DNA from 3 places in the Desemzia sp. FAM 23989 genome. Region 1 is predicted to be linked to each of the others. Evidence: riboswitches for the same ligand, from Rfam matches in the RefSeq annotation. Region 1 holds a riboswitch; each other region holds the start of a gene.
The links. Region 1 has a riboswitch for lysine ahead of ACEN36_RS03780 (YfcC family protein). Riboswitches for the same ligand answer to the same signal wherever they lie in the genome.

Region 1 (4,219 bases):
GTGGACATGATGATGAATTACCCTAAAGATTTCCCTTATGATCGTATTCCAAATGGGAAAAACTACAAATTCCGTCATGCGCGAAATCAGATTGCTTTTTACAATTTGGATGATCATTACTTATGGGGGTTCACCGCTTCATTGACACAACGATTGATCAGTTTAGTGAAAGAACACCATTTACTAGACAACTAAAGACACAAAAAAGTGAGGCGCACGATGCAGCCTCACTTTTTTTGTGTCTTCAGTTGATTAAAAAGGACCATATTGAATAGCGTTTGCGATCAATAAGAAAATCAGTCCGATAGTCAGCCAGATTCCCATCAATTTACCGATAAATTTCAACCAAGTATCATAAGAAACTTTAGCAATCGATAATTGTGCCATTAATACACCAGATGTCGGAATGATTGAATCCATAAAGCCATCTCCGAATTGGAAGGCCAGTACAGCCGTTTGTCTAGTGATACCAAGAGTATCAGCTAACGGAATCATAACTGGCATTGTAGCAGCTGCTTGTCCGCTGCCTGAAGGAATGAAGAAGTTAACGACGATTTGTGTAAGGTACATCCCCACAACAGCTAATGAGTCTGGTAACGAACTGATTACATTAGACAAACCATTGATTAACGTATCAATGATCAACCCATTTTCCATGACCACTAAAATAGAGCGAGCAACACCAACAACTAGGCCGGCAAAGACCATTTCTTTTGCTCCCACAACAAAAGACTCCGCAATTTCACTGGGTCTCATTCTGGAGATGAAACCCGTTAAAATTCCCATTCCTAAGAAGACTGAACCAATCTCTACAATAAACCAGCCATATTGGAATACACCGTAACCGATGATGGCAAATCCGCCGACAAATACAAGCAACGTTGCTAAATGGCGCTTAGTGAATGGAGGAAGGTCGTCGAAATTGATGGTCCCTTCCGTCACATGAGTGCCTTTTTTACGGTTGTACAACAAACTATTTTCTGGATTTTTTTTCACTTTTTCTGCATAACGCATCAAGTAAGCAGAAGTAACGATCCACAAGATCGCTAAAATAATTAACCGGAAACCGACTCCCGAGAATAAAGGCAATTCGGCAATTTCCTGAGCGACTCCGACAGAAAACGGGTTCATAAAACCAGCGAAGAAACCAATGGCTGCTCCCAGTGAAATCATCCCCAAACCAACTAAGGCATCGTACCCTAATGCTAAAGCAAGTGCGACTCCAATGGGAATAAATACAATCGTTTCTTCAGAAAGCCCCATTGTAGATCCTAAAATACCAAACACTAAAATCAAAATAGGGATGACCCATTTTTCTTTTCCTTGTAATTTTTTAACCAGCAAGCTGATCCCCGAACTGATCATTCCTGAATCGGTAATCAGTTGAAAAGCACCACCTACAATAAATAAGAAAAAGATAATGTCAGCTGTCTCTGTCATTCCCGTTGGAATAGACTTTAATACATCAAATAAACCTTGTGGGTTAGAATCCACTACTGTATAGGAATTCGGAATAACAACTGTCCGTCCATTCACCTCAGTTCGTTCAAATTGCCCTGCAGGCAACACATTCGTTAGAATCGCCATCACAATTGTAAAAGCTATCAGCGTTACAAATGTGTGAGGGATTCTAGACCTTTTTTGTTTCTCCATGGTAAATCCTCCTAATCATTTCTTGAAACGAAATACTACTAAATAAAATGTATTCCCTTGAGTACAGAAGCAGAGTAAGCTCTTAAAAAACGCAAAAAGACTATGAGCAAAAGGGCCCATAGTCTTTTCCGTTATACTATACCTTCTGCCCGCAATATGAAGAGCTCTCCTAAAAACAAATTTGGGCAATTTGTTCAGGCAGTGTTACGCTTATTTAGCGTAACCCCAGTACATCTGCACTTCGGCGATAATTCCTTTCAGAAAACCCTACTCTTAATTACCGCAGCCTCTACATCACATTGAATAATATTCAGTTTCTTAACCGCTACAAACTATACAGGATTCACTTTATAATTGCAATATTTTAGGGGAAATTCTAAGAAAAAGGGCATTTTTTAATTCAATGCAAAAAATTATTTGAATAAAATCTCACTATTTTGAAAAGATTAGTGTAGACTAAGAATAAATGAATAGGAGGCGTGAAAGGTGTTTTCATTATTTATTCTCATGCTTGAAAGAGGCGGTCTAATTATTATTCTGGCTTATTTGCTGATCAATATTCCTTATTTTAAAAATATTTTGACAAATCGCTCTCGGATGAGTTCGAAGCTCAAATTAATTGTGATGTTTAGTGTATTTGCTTTTATTTCTAATTACACGGGTGTGGAGATCAATCAAGACGAAATGATCGTCAATCAATTTGTCACACAATTATCTGCAAATTCTGCTCTAGCTAATACACGTGTATTAACGATTGGTGTATCTGGATTGATCGGCGGCTCATCCGTCGGTATTATTGTCGGTCTTGTTTCAGCTGTCGTCCGCTTCTTCCAAGGTGGAGGCGATGTTCACATTTATATCTTGTCTTCAGTACTGATTGGATTGTTTTCCGGTTATTTCGGTAGCCGATCCATCCAAAAGAACACTTACCCAACTGCTTATGAAGGCTTGGTGTTAGGATTTATGATGGAACTGATCCAAATGGGGTGTATTTTCTTATTGGGAAGCGATTACGCCGAATCGTGGAGCTTGATTCGGTTCATTGCTTTGCCCATGATGCTGACGAACAGTATCGGTACAGGTATTTTTCTCTCCATTATTGAAACGACTCTTCACCAAGAAGAACAGACAAAAGCCGTCCAGACTCATGATGTGCTGCAGCTGGCAAATCAAACGATGCCTTACTTTCGTTCCGGATTGAATGAAGAATCGTGTGAAAAAGCTGCTCGAACGATCCAACAATTTATGAAAGTGGACGCTGTGAGCATTACCAATCAAGAAAGGATTTTGGCCCATGTAGGAGCAGCTAGCGACCATCACATTCCTTCTCTTGAGATATTGACCGACTTGTCGAAAAAAGTTTTGCATACCGGAAAGGTCAGTGAAGCCCATTCTCAAGAAGAGATCGGGTGCAATCATATGGGCTGTCCATTAGAAGCAGCAATCGTGATCCCGTTAAAATCCAAACAGAAAACCATCGGGACCTTAAAAATGTACTTTACAGATAAAACACAACTTACCTTTGTCGAGCGTCAATTGGCAGAGGGATTAGGCAATATTTTCTCCCAACAAATCGAATTGGGAGAAGTTGAATGGCAAAGCAAATTATTGCAAGATGCTGAGATCAAATCGCTTCAATCACAAGTCAATCCGCATTTTTTCTTTAACACGATCAATACTATATCCGCGTTGATCCGTATAGACAGCGAAAAAGCCCGCTCGCTGCTGCTTCAGTTGAGTCAATTTTTCCGTTCTAATTTAACGGGAGCTCGAACCAATTTGATTCCTTTGACGAAAGAACTGCAACAAGTAGAAGCCTTCCAACGCTTAGAAGAAGCCCGCTTTCCTGAGCGCTATCAACTAGAGGTCCATTACGATAATGGATTGGAACAAGTCTTGCTGCCGCCTTTTTTGATTCAAGTATTAGTAGAAAACGCCTATCGACATGCTTTTAAAGGGCGAAAAAAAGGAAATCAAGTGACAGTGGACATTCGCAACCAAGAAGAGGCTATTCAAATCAGTGTGCAAGACAATGGAGTGGGCATCGATCCAGAGGTTTTGGACAAATTAGGCAACGAAATCGTATCTTCAAATAAAGGTTCGGGTTCAGCCATCGAGAATCTGAATAAGCGATTGATCAGTTTATTTGGAGAAAATGCTCACTTACGTTTTGATTCTACTGAGACTGGGACGACTGTATCTTGTATTATACGTCGAAATGACTTAGAGGAGGAAAAGAATGCATACCTTAATCGTTGATGATGAGCCTTTAGCCAGAAATGAGCTGGCTTATTTATTAAAACCGCTTCCTGAAATCTCGTCTATCAAAGAAGCGGATTCTATAGAAGAAGCGATCAGTGTTTTGATCGATCAGCGGATTGACTTGATATTTTTGGACATCCATTTAACAGAAGAGAGCGGATTGACGTTAGCTAATAAATTAAACCTGCTTCAACATCCGCCGATCATTATTTTTGCGACGGCTTATGATGAATATGCCTTGCAAGCCTTTGAGTTGAATGCGAGGGATTATGTTCTTAAACCTTTTTCATTGGACCGGATCCAA
Region 2 (4,219 bases), on a different contig from region 1:
ACCGAGATTCTTATGAGCAAAAGCTAGCTGAAGCTGCTCACAACCAATTTTATGATCTAGAAGAAGATTTAAAACGAGAATACTATCCCTTGATACCCGATTTGTATCGCTCTTTCAAGGATGCTGGTTTCAGCGTTTCATTTATGCAAATGAACCCGTATGTTTGGATCGTAGAAGGCAAGAAAGCAAATTAAACTAAAAAAGGAGTTTTTAGTATGTCAGAAAAAATGAATGTTGAAAGTTTTAACTTGGATCATACAAAAGTCCGTGCCCCGTATGTACGTTTAGCGAGTGAGAAAACAGGACTAAATGGGGACCGTATTTTAAAATATGATGTGCGTATGGCACAACCCAATAAAGAACATTTGGATATGATGTCTGTTCATTCTTTAGAACATTTGACGGCTGAATTGATCCGCAATCATGCAGATTACGTGGTTGATTTCGGACCGATGGGATGCCAAACAGGTTTTTATTTGACAGTTGTGAACCACGAAGATTATAAAGATATCTTGGGATTACTTGAAAAAACAATGAAAGATGTATTGGTGGCTGCAGAAGTTCCAGCCAGCAATGAAAAACAATGTGGCTGGGCAGCTCACCACACTTTAGCGGGAGCACAGCAAATTGCTCGTGACTTCTTAGCTAAGCGCAATGAATGGCATTTAGTATTTGAACACGCAGAAGCAGAATAGGTAGATTCGTCTAGTAGGAGATTGCGCTTCAACTGGCTCTAACCAATTAGAAAATGAGGAGCGAGGAAACGGTGAAATATACCAGTTCCTCGCTTTTTTGCGTTCCCTATTGCATTCATTTTTTTGGAAAAAGGGAACATAAAATTAAATTACGTTCCCTTTAAGAGGAGATTGCCTCAAAAAAGGAACGCAAATTGGATTTGCGTTCCTTTTAGAGCTTGAAATTTGACTTAAGGGAACGCAAATGGACTTTCGACACTTTAGAAGCAGCGTATCTTTTGGGATGGCATTTTTTTATTTTACAATTCTCGCAAAGCAGCGATCAATTCAGTATTGCTGGCTGTTTTTTCATCTTTTGCTTTTAAAATACGCGCCGGAATGCCGCCAACTACCACATTTTCTGGAACATTCTCGATTACCACTGCTCCAGCGGCGACCACGCTACCTTTGCCGATCCGAACACCTTCGATAACGACAGCATTCGCGCCGATCAAGACATCGTCTTCTACAATTACAGGAGTGGCTGAAGCGGGTTCGACCACTCCAGCTAAAACGGCGCCGGCACCGATGTGACAATTTTTACCAACGATAGCTCGGCCACCGAGAATTGCTCCCATATCGATCATACTATTTTCGCCGACAATAGCGCCAATATTGATGATAGCCCCCATCATGATTACTGCATGGTCGTGAATCTCTACTTGATCTCGAATGAACGCTCCAGGTTCTATTCGTGCATTTACATTAGTAGTATCCAGTAAAGGCACAGCACTATTTCTACGGTCGTATTCTAGTTCAACATCATTGATACGCTCTTTGTTCTCTTCAAGAATGGCTTTCAAATCTTCGTAATCACCGAAGACAACTTTTGATAGTCCTTCCCCAAATACTTTACAATTAGGGAAATCAATGGCTTCGTTTAGATTGATGTAAGCTTTCACAGGTGTTCGTTTTTTAGCTTCTTTAATAAATCGGATAATTTCTTGTGCGTTCAATATTATTTCCTCCTAAGAATTCAATAGTTAAGTCACTAAAGCTATTTTTTGTATTCAAATACAGCGGGTCCATTCATGAAAATGTCCTCTGTACCTGAGATAGTCAATGTTCCTTGTTCTAGATGTACTTTTACACGATCTTCAACTAAACCTGCGTCTCTAGCTACCACAAAGCTGGCGCTGCAGCCAGTACCGCAAGCCAATGTCCAGCCGACACCACGTTCAAATGTTCGCACGATGATTTCTTTACGATTCAGCACTTGGACAAAATTGACATTTGTTTGGTGAGCAAACAATGGATGATGGCACAGTTTTTCTCCTAAATCGGTCTCCAGCATGGCTACTGCATCTTCTACGAAAACAACTGTATGCACAGTACCCATAAACAAACTGGTGAACGTGACGTCTTCTCCATCAATAGAGATCGTCCGATTGATGTAAGGAGCATCGTCAGCAGCATCAAAAGCATGGTTTGAGTAATCAGGTCGACCAATATTTACTTCGCAGTAGAACGGCTCATTTTGAAGAATGTCTACGTTCATCTCACCAGCTAATGTTTGTACAGGAAATCGTTCTTCTGTGGTCAAACCTTTGTCTAGGACATATTTGGCAAAACAACGAATCCCATTTCCGCACATTGGAGCTTCGGAACCGTCACGGTTAAACAGCAGCATCTCTAGCGGATTTTGTTTGACGACGATTAAGCCATCTGTATCAAATTGTTCTGAACTACACAAAGAGGTAGCCTCCATAGAATAGTCTTTTCCATTCTTGAAATCCGTGATCACAAAGGTATTTCCGCAGCCGTTATATTTGTAAACAGACATATACAAAACTCCTTTTTACAATTTTTTCCTCAAACAATAAAAAAAGACACCATTTCTGGCGTCTTAAATGTATACAATGGTTATGTAGACAGATGATAGCGCCTCTGCTTTTTAAGCAGGAGTGATATAGGTATTTCCCATATCCCCACGATATAAAATCTGCCGATTTCAATCGTTCGGCAATGGCTGCCTTTCATACATCGTCATCGAATGCCTTCTCTGGTGTATTACTCATCTACATTGCTACCTCTATTAAATTGTAAGTTGCTTTTTTGATGTTTTATATACTACCATTAAATTTTTCTGTTGTCTATTTGTCCGGAAAAAAATTAGATATTGTATTTTTTCTGCAAACTGGTACACTTTTTTTCATAAGCAAAAAGGAGTGATCGAATGAAAGAACGATTGAATGAAGACGTCCTTAAAGTAGAGACGAGTGAGATACGAGCATTTAATCAGTATGCAGTAGACAATCAAGCCTCGCTTTTTCTGACTTTGGGGGAACCAGATTTTCCCACACCAGCACCCATAAAAGAAGCTGCGCTCGATTCTCTGAATAAAAACCAGACTCATTACTCATCAGCGCAAGGGAGCCTTGAGTTGCGAGAGGCGATTTGTGCATTTGAGAAAAAAACCAATCACATCGAGTATTCACCAGAAGAAGTAATGATCACGATTGGTTCTACTGAAGCTATTTCAACGGCTTTAGCCACTTTACTCAACCCTGGGGAAGAAGTCATTATTTTACAACCGGCTTTTCCTTTATACCGTCAATTGATTCAAATGAACAGCGGAGTATGCGTGCCGATCGATACCTCTACTAATCAATTCCAACTTTCCAAAGAGATGTTGGAGGAGGCCATTACCGATAACACAAAAGCTATCATCATCAATTCGCCCAATAATCCTACAGGAACGATTCTTAATGCGTCTTCGTTAGAAGTGATTTATGAGGCCGTGAAGAAACACCAACTTTTTGTGATAAGCGATGATGTTTACAATCAATTGTTATTTACCGAACAACCTGAGCAATTAACTAAATACCAGGATATTCGTAGTTACATCATCATCTGTCAAAGCTTCTCGAAACCTTATGCGATGACTGGATGGCGTATCGGCTACTTATTAGCTGATTGGGACTTTATCGAAGAAGCCCTCAAGATTCACCAATATGTACTTTCTTGTGTCAACACCTTTATTCAAGATGCAGCTATAGCAGCACTGGATTACAATATCGAAGAGATGCTGAATTCCTACCGCTTACGGAGAGATTACGTCTACAACCGCTTGAAAACAATGAATGTAGATGTGGAATTGCCTGATGGTACTTTCTATATATTGCCGTCTATCAAAAAATATGGGCTATCTTCATATGATTTCTGCCAGAAGCTAGTTCTGGAACAAGGCGTTGCGCTTATTCCAGGCAGTTATTTTGAAGCAGACGATTATGTGCGGATCAGTTTTTGTGTAGATATGAAAGTCTTAGAAGCGGCAATGGATAAATTGGAGATTTTTCTTCTGCAACTCCAAGTGAAGTAAAATTCAGACAAGAGAGAGCAGGACAAAAGACATTTTGACCATTGAATATAAACCAGCCTCCCCTTATGAGATGCTTTTTCTCATAAGGGGAGGCTGGTTTATAGGCATGTGGTCAGGCTTTTGGAACGCATTTAAAAGCACCCGTTTAATATGTGACAGAGAT
Region 3 (4,219 bases), on a different contig from region 1:
GACGCTTCTTTTGTACCTCACTTGATCAGTAAATCCACTTTATTCTTCAAGTGACGCTTCTTTTGTACCTCACTTGATCAGTAAATCCACTTTATTCTTCAAGTGACGCTTCTTTTGTACCTCACTTGATGAATAAAATACACCAGTCTTATCTGCTTCGCTTTGCAATTAAAAAAGAACCCGTCACCGAGTTCTTTTCTTTCAAAAAATTGATTCAGATACTTTTCGTTTTCGAAAAGTTCACCTATTAACACTCATTTCTACTCACCCAATTGCGCCTCTGGTTCGTCTACTGATTTCCCGAAGAAATATAGGAAAGCTGCTGTAACGATCATAGACACCGGCAACACGATCCAAATCGGCAAACCTAATCCTGCTGGCAGGAAACCAAAGAGAACAGAAATGATCCCAACAACAATCGCGTACGGCAGTTGCGTTTGCACGTGGTCTAAGTGGTTTACACCCGCTCCCATAGAAGACAGAATGGTCGTATCCGAAATAGGCGAACAGTGGTCTCCAAAGATCGCTCCAGTCAATACCGCTCCTGCTGAAATTACAATAAATTCCGGGTCTCCAGAAATCCCTGCTGCTAATGGAATCGCTAACGGCATCAAGATCCCCATCGTTCCATAAGAAGTTCCTGTAGCAAATGCAATAACGGACCCCAATATGAAAATAATAGAAGGCAACAAGAACGCTGGTAAAGAATCGGATAGTAAAGATACCAAGAATCCAGCTGTTCCTAAATCAGTGATCGAAGCACTTAATGACCAAGCCAACAGCAAAATAGCTCCTGTAATGATCAGCGACTTCATTCCATTGATCCATGTATCAACAGCTTCTCCCCACGTAAAGGCTTTTTGTTTCACACCCATTGCCATAGCCACAAGACTAGCCAGTAAAGCAGCTTGGAACAACACGATGCTGGCGTCAGAAGCACCAAACGCTTCTTGGATAGCCGAAAAAGAAATGGGACTGCTTTGCATAGATTGGATCAATTCGGCGTTTTCTCCCGCCATGATTGCATTGTATCCATTAAAGTAAAATCCGATCAATGATGCTGCAATCAATGTACCTATCGGAATGATGGCATTCCAGATACTTAATTTGACACCTTCTACTGGTTCCATTTCATCCAACTCACTGGAAGAAGGACTCGGGTTGATCTCTTCTATATTCGTTGGATCAAATTTTCTCGCTCTTCTTTCTGCCTTGAGCATCGGTCCAAATTCTTTTAAAAATAGGGCTGTACAGACGACAAACAATAGCATCAAAATGTTGTAGAAGCGGTAAGGAATCGTTTCAATAAAGACACTATAGGCATTCACCGATTGTCCGATTGCTTCATAACCATCTTGGATCAAGCCAACTTCATACCCAACCCATGTAGAGATCAACGCAATTCCGGCAACTGGAGCGGCTGTGGCATCGACAATAAAGGCCAATTTTTCACGCGAGATTTTCTTTTCATCTGTTACGGGACGCATGACCGGCCCAACGATCAACGCATTGGCATAGTCGTCAAAAAAGAGAAATAATCCCAATAACCATGAAATCACTTGCGCACTGATTGGGCCTTTAGCTTTTGAAGCCAGTGCATTTGCTACCGCTCTGGTCCCGCCCATTTTAGTCATCAAAGCTATCAAACCGCCGATGACCAATACTTGCAGAATGATTCCGGCATTATAACGGTCAGCTAGTGAAGATAAAGTATACTCCACAATACTTAAAAATGACTGAACGATTGCAAACAACACATTTCCATCCACTGAATGCAGCACCATTGCTCCTGCAAAAATCCCTAAAAATAAAGATATGATGACATTTTTTGTTACGAATGCCAGCAGTATAGACACTACAGGCGGAACTAATGAAAACCAGCCAAACTGAATGGCGCCATCTGCGCCAGTCGTAAAGTCAGCTGAAAAAGTAATAAACACAAACGCTAACGCAATTATTCCAATAACTATATTTTTTTTCACTACTAAACTCCCTTTCTTTTTGAGCACAAAAAAAGCGATACCTAGAGCTCTAATCAACTCAAGGCATCACTTTTGTACATAGCATTATATACATTATTTGACCTTTTTGCTGATAGTCCTCCACAAATTTTTGTAAATTTATGACAGTGATCAGCATATTCTGCTGACCCCCAGCTTCCAATATTTGGCCATATTGCAAACTTCGGCGATTCATCCTTTCTAGTCACTTCATCGTGCCATCTCTGTGACTGTACTTTTAAAAATCGCGCCTCTATCTTTTTTTGTATTCCATGCTATGTTACACAATATTTTTATGGGTTGCAACCCATGTGCGGTATTTTTTCAGTGGACTTTCTCTTTCGGTGATTCGTACATTAATTTCTTGGTGCCTTTCTCTCTTGTTTTCTAAGATTAAGAAATCCAGCAATACACACTACAAGAGCACTTAATGCGTCTACGATCAGATCCTCCATCGTATCGACCAAAGCATCACGTCCAACCAACACCGTTCTATCCGCTGTAATAAATTTCTGCATGTTGGTTCCTAAAACAGCATCTGCTAAAAATTCATAAATTTCCCAAATCGTTCCTGCCGCCAGTGCAAAACAAAAAGCAAACAAAGCGACAAAAATCGGGCTTAAATGGATGTTCACTTTTTCTGAATCGTTAAAGAAACTGACTACCACAAAACCTAAAGCTCCTAGCATCGCTCCGCTAAACATGTGAAGAATCAAGTCCCAACTGGGAACACGATAGTAAAAATCTCGTACTTCTCCTAAATAGATTGCACAAAATAAGAATACAAAGTACATAACTTCCATGATATCAGGGATGTTCACCGAAAATTTCCGTTCAATGAGTGACGGAATAAACATGACGATCACACCTACTAAACATTGCAACAATGTCAATACATAATCACTTTTTACTTTTTCGTATCCGTTGTCTGCTACGCCTGAAGGAGCTGTAAACAACATATATACAGCATAAATAACGGATAATGCCAATAATACCAACACAACTCTACCAACTATATCTTTCCACCTGGCTGATTTGTCTTCACTTTTATGATTCACTCTTATAACTCCTCCAAAATAATCTATAAAATCTTATTTTACCACACGAATAGTACCAGAACCTATCAATTTGATAAGATTTACCTTATTTTTTGACACTTAAAAAAATTTAAAGAAAACCGAAGAAAGATTGCTATCTATTTGGTATTTCCGTACAATTATGAATGTATTTATTATCACAACATAAGGAGATTAATAATGAGTTATATATGGATGGTTTTAAAAGGTATGTTAATGGGAATAGCCAACATTATTCCAGGGGTCAGCGGAGGAACTATGGCGGTTTCACTAGGGATTTACGATGACTTGATTTATTCGATTACACATTTAGTTAAGGACTGGAAGAAAAGCTTCCGCATCTTGCTTCCTTTAGGCGGGGGATTGGTTTTAGGCATTATTGGTTTTTCTTATTTAATCGAAGTCTTGCTTAGCCAATACACGTTGCCCACTGCATTAGCCTTTATTGGATTGATATTAGGTGGGATTCCGATCTTGGCAAAATCTTTTTTACTCGCTTTACGTCAAGAACAAAAGAAAGTTTCATTTTTCCACATTGCATTATTCATTGTCTTTTTTGCTCTTGTTGTCAGTCTTGCACTAGTTCAAGCAGAAGGAAATACGATGTCAACTATCACTCTTTCATTTGGATCAGTCATCACCATGTTCTTTATCGGGGTAATTGCTTCGGCTACTATGGTCGTACCAGGCGTTAGTGGATCACTGGTACTTATGGTCCTTGGTTATTATTATGGTATTCTAAATTCGGTCACCGGCTTTTTTAATGCTTTAACTTCCATGGATATGGGGCAATTATGGCATTATACAGGAATTTTGTTCCCGTTTGGCATAGGTGTTCTAGCAGGGATTTTCCTAATCAGTAAATTGATTGAGTACTTGTTTACAAATCACCCTACTTTAACTTACAGCGGAATTCTTGGATTAGTTTTAGCTTCACCATTTGCTATCCTGTATAACACCAACGCTTTAAATGATCTTCAAGGTTCAAATGCTCTGCTATTTTTAATTCTTGGATTGATTCTTGCAGTAGTTTGTTTCTTGTTGACTTATTATTTAGGAAAAACGGAAGAACCTGCATAGTCGTAAAAAAACATGACTTGAATTTTTAAAAATCCAGGTCATGTTTTTTTAGAAAGCTTTTCC

Region 2: it holds a riboswitch for lysine, as region 1 does, so the genes downstream of both, dapF (diaminopimelate epimerase) here and ACEN36_RS03780 (YfcC family protein) in region 1, are expected to answer to the same signal.
Region 3: it holds a riboswitch for lysine, as region 1 does, so the genes downstream of both, ACEN36_RS03165 (Na+/H+ antiporter NhaC family protein) here and ACEN36_RS03780 (YfcC family protein) in region 1, are expected to answer to the same signal.

Annotation. Positions count from the first base shown of each region.
Region 1 covers NZ_JBGQQT010000004.1:39,591-43,809, forward strand. The annotation lists gene ACEN36_RS03775 (NUDIX hydrolase) at 1-195, shown strand, start outside; gene ACEN36_RS03780 (YfcC family protein) at 253-1,653, opposite strand; lysine riboswitch at 1,807-1,953, opposite strand; gene ACEN36_RS03785 (LytS/YhcK type 5TM receptor domain-containing protein) at 2,140-3,912, shown strand; gene ACEN36_RS03790 (LytTR family transcriptional regulator DNA-binding domain-containing protein) at 3,893-4,219, shown strand, end outside.
Region 2 covers NZ_JBGQQT010000003.1:60,793-65,011, forward strand. The annotation lists gene ACEN36_RS03030 (class I SAM-dependent methyltransferase) at 1-194, shown strand, start outside; gene ACEN36_RS03035 (S-ribosylhomocysteine lyase) at 216-695, shown strand; gene dapD (2,3,4,5-tetrahydropyridine-2,6-dicarboxylate N-acetyltransferase) at 995-1,690, opposite strand; gene dapF (diaminopimelate epimerase) at 1,732-2,517, opposite strand; lysine riboswitch at 2,606-2,777, opposite strand; gene ACEN36_RS03050 (pyridoxal phosphate-dependent aminotransferase) at 2,911-4,056, shown strand.
Region 3 covers NZ_JBGQQT010000003.1:93,256-97,474, reverse strand. The annotation lists gene ACEN36_RS03165 (Na+/H+ antiporter NhaC family protein) at 261-1,982, opposite strand; lysine riboswitch at 2,088-2,264, opposite strand; gene ACEN36_RS03160 (hypothetical protein) at 2,357-3,058, opposite strand; gene ACEN36_RS03155 (DUF368 domain-containing protein) at 3,257-4,156, shown strand.